Regions from separate parts of the Croceicoccus sp. Ery5 genome, predicted to be linked through region 1. Evidence: predicted binding sites of a transcription regulator. Region 1 holds the regulator's gene; each other region holds the start of a gene.
What was found. The regulator LexA, encoded in region 1, represses DNA repair genes until DNA is damaged. The targets are predictions, from matches to a motif close to GTTCCNCNCTTGTTCT.

Region 1 (3,283 bases):
CCATGGACGGCTATGCCGTGCGGCAGGCCGATATGCCGGGACCGTGGAACATCGTCGGCGAAAGCGCGGCGGGCCATGTGTATCAAGGCTCTGTCGGTGCGGGTCAGGCCGTGCGCATCGCCACGGGCGGCGTGGTGCCCGACGGTGCGGACATGGTCGCCGTCCAGGAAGATTGCCGCCGCGAGGGCAACCGCCTTTATTTCGAAGGGGAACCGCCCGTCCCGCTTCACCGCCATATTCGGCCGCGCGGACTGGATTTCAGCGACGGCCAGACAGTCGCCAGGGCGGGCGAAAGGCTGACACCGGCACGGCTGGCGCTGGCCATCACCGCAGGTCATGGCATCTTGCCAGTGCATGAAATCGCCAACGTCGCCGTCATCGAAAGCGGCGATGAATTGCGCCCTGCCGGTGAACCGCTGCCCGCCGGTTCCATCCCCGCCAGCAACGGGGCGATGCTGGGCGCGTTGTTCGCAGATATCGGCTGCACGGTTCAGCGTCAGGGCCCCGTCCCCGACCGGCGGGATGCCTTGCGCAGCGCCTTCGAAAATGCAGGCGATGCGCAGATGATCGTCACCAGCGGGGGCGCTTCGGTGGGGGACCACGATCTCGTGCTGCCCGTACTGCAGGAGATGGGTGCCAAAATCGATTTCTGGCGCGTTGCGATCAAGCCGGGCAAGCCGATCCTTGTCGCAAGGCTGGGCAAGCAGCTCGTCATCGGCCTTCCCGGCAATCCGGTTTCCAGCTTCGTCACCGCGCATCTGTTCGCCCTGCCCGTCGTGCGCGCGCTGATGGGCGACCGGTCGCCGCTGCCCGCGCTGCAGCCCGCGTTCTGCCTTGCCGATCTGCCCGCAACCGGCAGGCGGACGGAATTTCTGCGCTGCCGCTTTACCGATGCAGGCGTCATGCCCCTGTTCCTTCAGGATAGTGCGGCATTAAGCCCGCTGGCCGAAGCCGATGCGCTGATCCTGCGCCCTGCAGGAAGCGGAACGGTTGCCAGCGGCGATATCGTACAAGTCATGCCCTTTGCCCCGCGCAATCGCGCCTAGTGGAACATTGCGTTAACATGGCTTGACGATCATTCTGATGTTGCTTAATTGTTCCGCATTCGTTCGCGCCATTGGGGTGCGGAACGGAACAGGACTTTGGGCGGAACAGGATATCGGCCATGCTTACGCGCAAACAGCACGAATTGCTGCTCTTCATTCAACAGCGGCTTGAGGATACGGGCATTTCCCCCTCGTTCGAGGAAATGAAGGAAGCGCTCGACCTGAAATCGAAGTCGGGTGTCCACCGGCTGATTTCCGCCTTGGAAGAACGCGGGTTCATCCGCCGCCTGCCCAATCGCGCCCGCGCGCTTGAAGTCATCCGTCAGCCCGACGACGTGACCGGCACGGCGAAACCGGCGGCAGTGGCGCCAAGCGCGGCGAAAGCCGATAATGTGGTCGAATTCAGGCGTCCGTCCCCGCCGTCCGGCGCGTCGAACGATGTGATCGAAATTCCCCTGCACGGTCGGATCGCCGCCGGCGTCCCGATCGAAGCGATGGAGGATACGCAGGTCCTGCCTGTTCCCGCAGCCTTGCTGGGCAGCGGTGAGCATTACGCGCTGGAAGTATCGGGCGATTCCATGGTGGAGGCCGGTATTTTCGACGGCGATTACGCTCTGGTCCGCCGCACCGACACCGCCCGCGACGGAGAGATCATCGTCGCGCTGGTGCGGGGCGAGGAAGCGACGCTGAAATATCTGCGGCGCGAAAACGGCATGGTCCGGCTCGATCCCGCCAATGCTGCCTATGAACCGCAAATCTACGATCCGTCGGAGGTTCAGGTTCAGGGACGGCTCGCCGGATTGCTTCGCCGCTATCACTGATCGGATGATTAGGTCACCATCCGTGGCGGTCGCCTTGGGGTCTGACCGCGCGGATGGTGCCGTTCGATAGGTCGACGGCCAGCCCGCCGCGCCGCGTCAGCAGGCTGCTGTCCGCCTTCAGCATGGCCGGCTGGCAATCGGCGGGAAGCCGCCTGCTGGCGATCACGATATCGGCGCGCGCACATGCCGCGACCATCGGGCCATAGGGCACCTCTGCCGGTCGCTGGGCGACAAGTAACACGCGCCCCTCCGCTTCGATCTGGCAGAAATCGCCATTGCATCGTGCCCCCGGCCATTCTGGAAACTCGGCGAACGGCTCGACGCCATATTGCGCGCCTTTTCCCATCGCCTCCACCATGGCCTCGGCAGAGAAGCTGGTACTGTTGCGCAACAGGTAAAGCCGTCCGTCCGGCGCCAGTAGCGCAGCGTTGCGGCCACTTTGCTCGATCAGCAAATCGGCTGGCCGAGCCAGAAACAATGCAGGCAGCCCGATCGCCAACGGTGCCAACCCCCACAGGCGGAGCCGCCCAGACCAAAGCGCCAGCCACAATCCGCCCGCAACACAGGCAAGCACGGCCCACAGGGCGATCTGCGGCAGTTGCAAAACCGCCCCCCGCAATGACGACGTGCCATGCGCCAGCGCGATAATCAGATCGAGCGATTTGGCCCCCGCCCACCAGAACGGTGCACCCCAGCCGACGGCATCGAAGACCAGCCCGCCGATCAGCACCGGCAGCGTCAATCCCGTCATCAGCGGAATCGCGATGACATTGGCCAGCGAGCCGTAAACCCCTGACCGCTGGAAATGGAACAGCACCAAAGGCGTCAGCGCCGCCTCTACCACAAGACCGGTCAGGAACAGCAGCAAGCCGGCGTGGAGCAGTCGCCCCGGACGACCCTCTCCCCGCCTCTCTCCCCGCTTCCCCCGCAGCCATGCGACGAACCGGCTGTTATGGAACGCCACGATCGCGATCACCGCGGCAAAGCTGAGTTGAAACGACGGGCCGATGACGGCCTCTGGCCAGAACAGCATCACGCCCATTGCGGCCAGTGCAATCAGGCGCAACGACAATGCCTGCCGCCCCAGCGCCAGCGCGCCCACCACCAGAAGGGCCGCAAGGCAGGCGCGCACCGTGGGCAAGGCCGCTCCCGTCAGCAGCGTATAGGCGATACCCGCCACCGCGCCCGTCCCCGCTGCCGCCAGAGGCAGCCGGACCCGCAGGGCCAGCCATGGGAACAAGGCCCCCACACGGACGACCAGAAGCCACGCGATTGCCACGATGGCGCCCACATGCAGCCCGCTGATCGAGAGCATATGCGCCAGACCTGCATCGCGCATCGCTTGCCCGTCGCTGTCGGGAATTGCGCCCCTGTCACCGGTAATCAGCGTGGCCGCGATCGCCGCGGACGCCGTGC
Region 2 (3,283 bases), 560 kb from region 1:
CACGCCCGACAGGCCGCTGCCGATCTGGCTGGCAAGGCGGATACGCTGGCTTTCTCCGCCCGAAAGCGTGCCGCTGGTGCGGTCGAGGTTGAGATAGTCGAGCCCGACATTGTCGAGAAAACCGAGCCGTTCGTTGATTTCCTTCAGGATGGCCTTGGCGATCTGCTTCTGCTGGTCGCCCAGCTTCTCCTCGAGGCCGAGGAACCACGCCTTGGCATCGCTGACCGACAGGCGGACCGGACCCGCGATGTCGCTGCCCGCCACCTTCACGGCCAATGCCTTCTCGTTCAGTCGCGCGCCGCCACAGGCTTCGCATGGCTGCGCGGTCTGGAACTTACCCAGTTCCTCGCGCATCCACGCGCTTTCGGTCTGCAGCATGCGGCGATTGAGATTGCCGATCACGCCCTCGAACGGCTTGTTCACCGTATAGCTTTTGCGTCCGTCCTTAAAGGTCAGCGGGACCGGCTTGCCCTTGGTGCCATACAGGATTGCATCGCGGTGTTCCTGCGCCAGTTCCTCCCACGGCGTCTCCAGCTCGAATCCGTAATGGTTGGCAAGGCTGGCCAGCACCTGCATGTAATAGGGCGATGGCGGGTTCGATTTGGCCCATGGCACGACCGCGCCCTTTTTCAGGCTTAATTGCTCGTTCGGGACCACCAGTTGCGGATCGAACAGCAGCTTTTCACCCAGACCGTCGCAAACCGGACACGCGCCTTGCGGTGCGTTGAAGGAGAACAGGCGCGGCTCGATCTCTTCGATGGTAAAGCCGCTGACGGGACAAGCGAAACGTTCGGAAAAGACGATCCGGTTCGCCGGAATGCCCGCGCCCTTCAGATTGCCGCCACGCGCATTGGCCGACTGCCCCTCACCCTCGCGCCCCGGCACGACGCCATCGGCCAGATCGACATAGGCCAGCCCGTCGGCCAGACGCAAAGCTGTTTCGAACGAATCCGCAAGCCGCGTTTCGATCCCCCCTTGTCCATCTTTACTTCGGCGCACGGCGAGCCGGTCCACCACCACTTCGATGTCATGCTTGTATTTCTTGTCGAGCGCGGGCGCTTCCTCGATCGGATAGATTTCGCCGTCGATGCGCACGCGGGTAAAACCCGCCTTTTGCCACTCGGCCAGCTCCTTGCGATATTCGCCCTTCCGCCCGCGCACCACGGGTGCCAGAAGATAGGCACGCGTCCCTTCGGGCAGCGCCATTACGCGGTCGACCATGTTCGACACGGTCTGCGCCTCGATCGGCAGGCCGGTCGCGGGGCTATAGGGCACCCCCACCCGCGCCCATAACAGGCGCATGTAGTCATAGATTTCGGTCACCGTCGCTACGGTGGAACGCGGGTTCCGACTGGTCGTTTTCTGCTCGATGGAAATCGCAGGGCTCAGCCCGTCGATATGTTCCACATCGGGCTTCTGCATCATTTCCAGAAACTGCCGCGCATAGGCGCTCAGGCTCTCGACATAGCGGCGCTGCCCCTCGGCATAGATGGTGTCGAAGGCGAGGCTGGATTTCCCCGAGCCGGACAGGCCCGTGATCACGATCAGCGCGTCGCGCGGCAGATCGATGTCGATCCCTTTGAGATTATGCTCACGCGCGCCGCGGACGGAAATGGTGGTAAGGCTCATGGAGAATGGATGTTCCGCAGATGTTCCGCCGCGTCAAGATGCGCGACACCGGTTTTCCGCCATTTGGGGTGCACCCTGCCCACGTTCAACAGGAGCCGCCAGATGCTACGTGCCAGTCATCACCCCGCCTCGCGCTTGTCGTCCCGATCGAACCGCCGAATTCCCGAGTCGGCGCGGATGACGGGGTGTAATTTTTCGTGCTGCATTGCGAAATAAATGTGTTTTTGTATAGAATTTTGTTTTTCACGTTTCGCAAAAATATAATTTAGTTTTTAAGCACATCAATCCACGGAAACACCTTTGTTATAAAATTAACATTGGCCGTGTGAAAATAATTCAGATTTAAACTGATACAATTATAACATACATTTGTCGGTTAACACTCTGTTCCAATCAACATTAACGTCAATAAACCGGTAACTTTTTGTTCACCCCCTACCCTGACCCTCGAAGCAGTTGAAAACTCAACGCAAATGAGAGGTACAAGCGATGAATGGGGTTTTTTCACAGTCCAGAACCATGCTTGCAGGGGCCGTCGCCGTCAGCGCGCTGGCCGTTGCCCTGAATGCACAGGAAGCCAAGGCGCAGGCGATCCAGCCCGTCGTCGACGTCTGTACGGGCATTGCCCTGCAACCTTCCGCCGTCACCGACATTATCGATGCGGCCAATGATCCGCTGATCACGTCGCTTTCGACGCTGACCGACAATCTGCTCGACGTCGAAGCCGCGATTACCGGCGTTCCGATCATCAGCCCGCTGCTGGGCTCGATCTTCGGCCCCGGAGACCTGCTGAACGTGACCGATGTCGATATCGAAATCGACGACATCCTGGCCGGTATCGCCGCTGGCGAACCGATCGGCCTGTCGGTGCTCGATACCGATGGCAACCTGCTCGCTCCGGGCAGCGATTGTAATGTCGCGGCAGACAGCTTTTCGCTCGACACATCCGGCGGCATCACTATCGGTGGCAACCAGATTACCGGCCTTGGCGACGATGGCGAAGTGGCACTGGCCAATGACGTCGATGCCATTGCCATCGGCAACCGTGCGCTGGCCGATGTCGGCGCGACCGGTTCGCTCGCGCTGGGTGCCGATGCAACCGTGACCGCGGCCAACAGCGTTGCGCTGGGCAGCGGATCGCTGGCCGACCGGGGCGCGCTGGCGGGCTATACCGCCCCCGGCCTGTCGGGCACGTTCGACAGCGTCGGCACCGTATCGGTCGGCAGCGCAGGCAATCTGCGCCAGATCACCAATGTCGCCCCCGGCACGCAGGACAGCGATGCCGCTACGGTCGGGCAGGTGACCGGTGCAGTGGCCGAACTGGCCAACGATGCGGTCCTGTATGACGACGACACCAAGGCGTCGGTCACGCTGGCGGGTGCCGGCGGCACGACCATCGGCAATGTCGCCGATGGCGAGGTTTCGGCCACGTCGGCAGAGGCGGTAAACGGGGCGCAATTGTTTGCCACCAACCAGCAGGTCGATGCCAATACCACCGCGATCACCGATATCGATACGCGGGTGACGACGGCCGAGACCAATATCACCAATATCGACAATCGCGTGATCGTGAACGAAGGCGATATCGCCGATCTTCAGGATGCGCAGGCGTTGTCGGTGCAATATACCGACGCCACCCAGACCGAAGTGGCGC
Region 3 (3,283 bases), 780 kb from region 1:
GGGGCCGGAATTTCCACCCGCTCCTCTCCCCTCCGGCGTTTCAGGAAGGGGTGCACCATGTCCCCCTGAATCGGACCGGGGCGCACGATGGCGACCTGTATGACCAGATCATAGAACTCGCGCGGGCGCAGCCGCGGCAGCATGTTCATTTGCGCGCGGCTTTCCACCTGGAAAACGCCCAGCGAATCCCCGCGCCGCAGCATGGCATAGGTTTCCGGATCCTCGCGCGGGACACTGGCCAAAGTCAGCGCGCGGCCATGATGATCGCGCACAAGATCAAGACATTTGCGAATGCAGGTCAGCATGCCCAGCGCCAGCACGTCCACCTTCAATATGCCCAGCGCCTCGATATCGTCCTTGTCCCATTCGATGAAACTGCGATCGGGCATGGCGCCATTGCCAATGGGCACGGTTTCGGTCAGCGCGCCTTGCGTCAGAATAAAGCCGCCCACGTGCTGAGACAGATGTCGCGGCATTCCAATCATCTGCTGGGTAAGCTTCAGAACCCGCCGCAAATGCGGATCGCTGATGTCCATGCCGGTTTCGGCCACATGCGCCTCGCCGATCTCGCGCCCCCAACCGCCCCATACGGTGCCCGCAAGTTTGGCCGTGACATCTTCCGACAGGCCCATCGCCTTGCCCACTTCGCGGATCGCCATGCGCGGCCGGTAATGGATGACCGTGGCGCACAGTCCGGCGCGGTGGCGACCGTATTTCTCGTAAATATGCTGGATCACTTCCTCGCGCCGCTCATGCTCGAAATCGACGTCGATATCGGGCGGCTCCTTGCGCTCTTCGGAAATGAAGCGGTCGAACAGCAGCGCATGGCGCGCCGGGTCGACGGCCGTAATCTCAAGACAATAGCAGACCGCCGAATTGGCCGCCGACCCGCGCCCCTGACACAATATCGGCGGATCGACACTGCGCGCGAAGCGGACGATATCGTGGATCGTCAGGAAATAGCGCGCGAGGTCGAGCTTTGCGATCAGCGCCAGTTCACGCTCCAGCGTTGCGCGAATGGTTTCCGGCAAACCACTGGGATAACGCCTGTCCGCGCCTTCCCATGTCAGCACTTCCAGATGCTGCTGCGGGGTGCGGCCTTCGGGATAGATCTCATCGGGATATTCATAGCGCAATTCGTTCAGGCTGAACCGGCAGCGGTCCGCCAGATCGCGGGCCGCGCGGATCGCATGCGGCCAGCGCGCGAACAGGCGTTGCATCTCCTCGGGCGCTTTCAGATGCCGTTCGGCGTTGGCGTGCAGCAAATGCCCCGCCCTTGCCACCGTGGTTTTGTGCCGGATCGCGGTCATCACATCCTGCAACGGGCGGCGGTCGGGTGCGTGGTAATGCACGTCATTCGTGGCCAGCAGGCCCAGCCCATGGGTGCGCGCCAGCGTATCCAGCCTGCCGATCCGCGCCACATCATCGCCGCGATAGAGATGGCTGGCCGCGATATGGCCCAGCGATGGCAATAATTGCGCCAGATGCGGCACCAGACCGGCAAAGGACAGGCTTTGCGCAACCGGCTCTGCCTGCCCCCCGCCAATCGGCATCACATTGCCCGGCAGGCTGACGCGGAACGGCATATCCAGATCGGGTGGCGGCAAGGCAATCAGATGCAAGGCGCCGTGCCCGCCATCATCCGCCGCATGTTCGGTCAGCATCGCCAGATCGATCTCGCACACGCCCTTGTCCTGCCATGCGCCCGACAAGGTCTGCATCCGCCCCTTGCTGATCAGCCGCGACAACCGGCCATAGGCCGCGCGCGTTTCGGGATAGGCAAGAAAGGCCAGCCCCTCGACCGTTTCGATCCGCGCGCCGATCACCGGGCGCAAACGCAAAGTCTCCGCCTCGCCATGTACGCGGACCACGCCTGCCAGCGAATTCGCATCGGCAATCCCGATGGCGTCATAGCCCATAGCGCGCGCCGTCATCACCAGATCGACCGCGTCGGACGCGCCGCGCAGGAAGGAAAAGCACGAGACGAGGCCAAGTTCGACAAAGGGCGCTCGCGGCGGCGCGCCCAATGCATCGGTATCGATCTCTATCCGGCGACGATCGGGCGTTAGCGGCGCGTCGGGCATGGCGGCACCGGCAGGCCCCTGAAAAGCGGACGGGTCACCGCGAACACAGGCCGGTTACCCCCACGTTCTGCCGCCCCGTCCACAGCACTATCATCAGATTTGCGCACAGCTTTATCCACAGCCAGTCCACAGCGCGCCATTACGCCAGTTCCCGAAGACGCGCTGCGACGGCCGCCAGGTCGGCGTCGAACAGCCGCGCCTGCTCTTCGCGCGCAGGCCCTTCCAACCGCAACAGATAGGACGGGTGCACCGTCACCCACAGCTCGCTGCCATCGTCCAGCGGCACAGGCGTGCCGCGTGCCTTGGTGACCGATATTGTCTTGCCCAACACGCTGCGCGCCGCGCTGGCGCCCAGTGCCAGCACCACCCTTGGCCGCACGATGGCGCGCTCCGCCTCTACCCACCAGCGGCAGGTGTCGATCTCCCGGGCAGAGGGATTCTGGTGCAGGCGCCGCTTGCCGCGACCGGATACGCCGCGATTTGGCACATCGCGATTTGGCACGTCCCCCGACACATATTTGAAATGCTTGACCGCATTGGTGACATAGGCGGCGCGACGGTCGATTCCCGCGCGTTCCAGATGCACGTCCAGCAATTGCCCCGCCGGACCGACGAAAGGGCGTCCCTGCCGGTCCTCGATATCGCCCGGTTGCTCGCCCATGATCATCAGCGGGGCATCGGGCACCCCTTCGCCCATCACCGCGCGGTTTTCCAGCGCGCCGATGGGGCAGCGCGCGCAGGCATGGATCGCCTTGTCCACCGCGTCCAGCGTTGCGGGCCGTTCGCCATTTTCCATCGCCCCTGCCGAAACCATGGCCGCCTCGCGCGCTTGCGCCCCCGCGATCAGATCGGGGATCAGCTGCGCTTCGGGCATGTTTTTCCAGTATCGGCGCGGCATTTCCTTCAGCATCGCGTCGATCTTCAACCGAGCGGGATTGAAGATCGATGCGTAATAGGCGCGCCACATCCCCTCTACCGGATCGCCGTTAGGCGCATCGGCACGCGTGGCGGGCGGCCCTTCGCGCAACGTATCGCCATCCCAATGCAGGCTGCCCCGCGGCGTCAGGATCGACCAGAGCATATTGGCAAAGCGACGCGTGAAGAAACCCGCATTATGGCGCAGGATGTGATGTTGCGGTTCAAACCATGCGACGAAATATTCGTCGCCCTCATGCTCGATCTCGCGGAAACGTAAAAAG

Region 2: a site for LexA is predicted at 1,641-1,656, ahead of uvrA (excinuclease ABC subunit UvrA). Genes of this name have one in related genera too.
Region 3: a site for LexA is predicted at 2,138-2,153, ahead of LOZ74_RS11090 (error-prone DNA polymerase). Genes of this name have one in related genera too.

The regions. Positions count from the first base shown of each region.
Region 1 is NZ_CP087587.1:1,569,154-1,572,436, reverse strand. It holds gene LOZ74_RS07245 (molybdopterin molybdotransferase MoeA) at 1-1,046, shown strand, start outside; gene lexA (transcriptional repressor LexA) at 1,166-1,867, shown strand; gene LOZ74_RS07235 (ComEC/Rec2 family competence protein) at 1,881-3,283, opposite strand, start outside.
Region 2 is NZ_CP087587.1:2,128,942-2,132,224, forward strand. It holds gene uvrA (excinuclease ABC subunit UvrA) at 1-1,629, opposite strand, end outside; gene LOZ74_RS10065 (YadA-like family protein) at 2,149-3,283, shown strand, end outside.
Region 3 is NZ_CP087587.1:2,346,148-2,349,430, forward strand. It holds gene LOZ74_RS11090 (error-prone DNA polymerase) at 1-2,084, opposite strand, end outside; gene LOZ74_RS11095 (UdgX family uracil-DNA binding protein) at 2,224-3,283, opposite strand, start outside.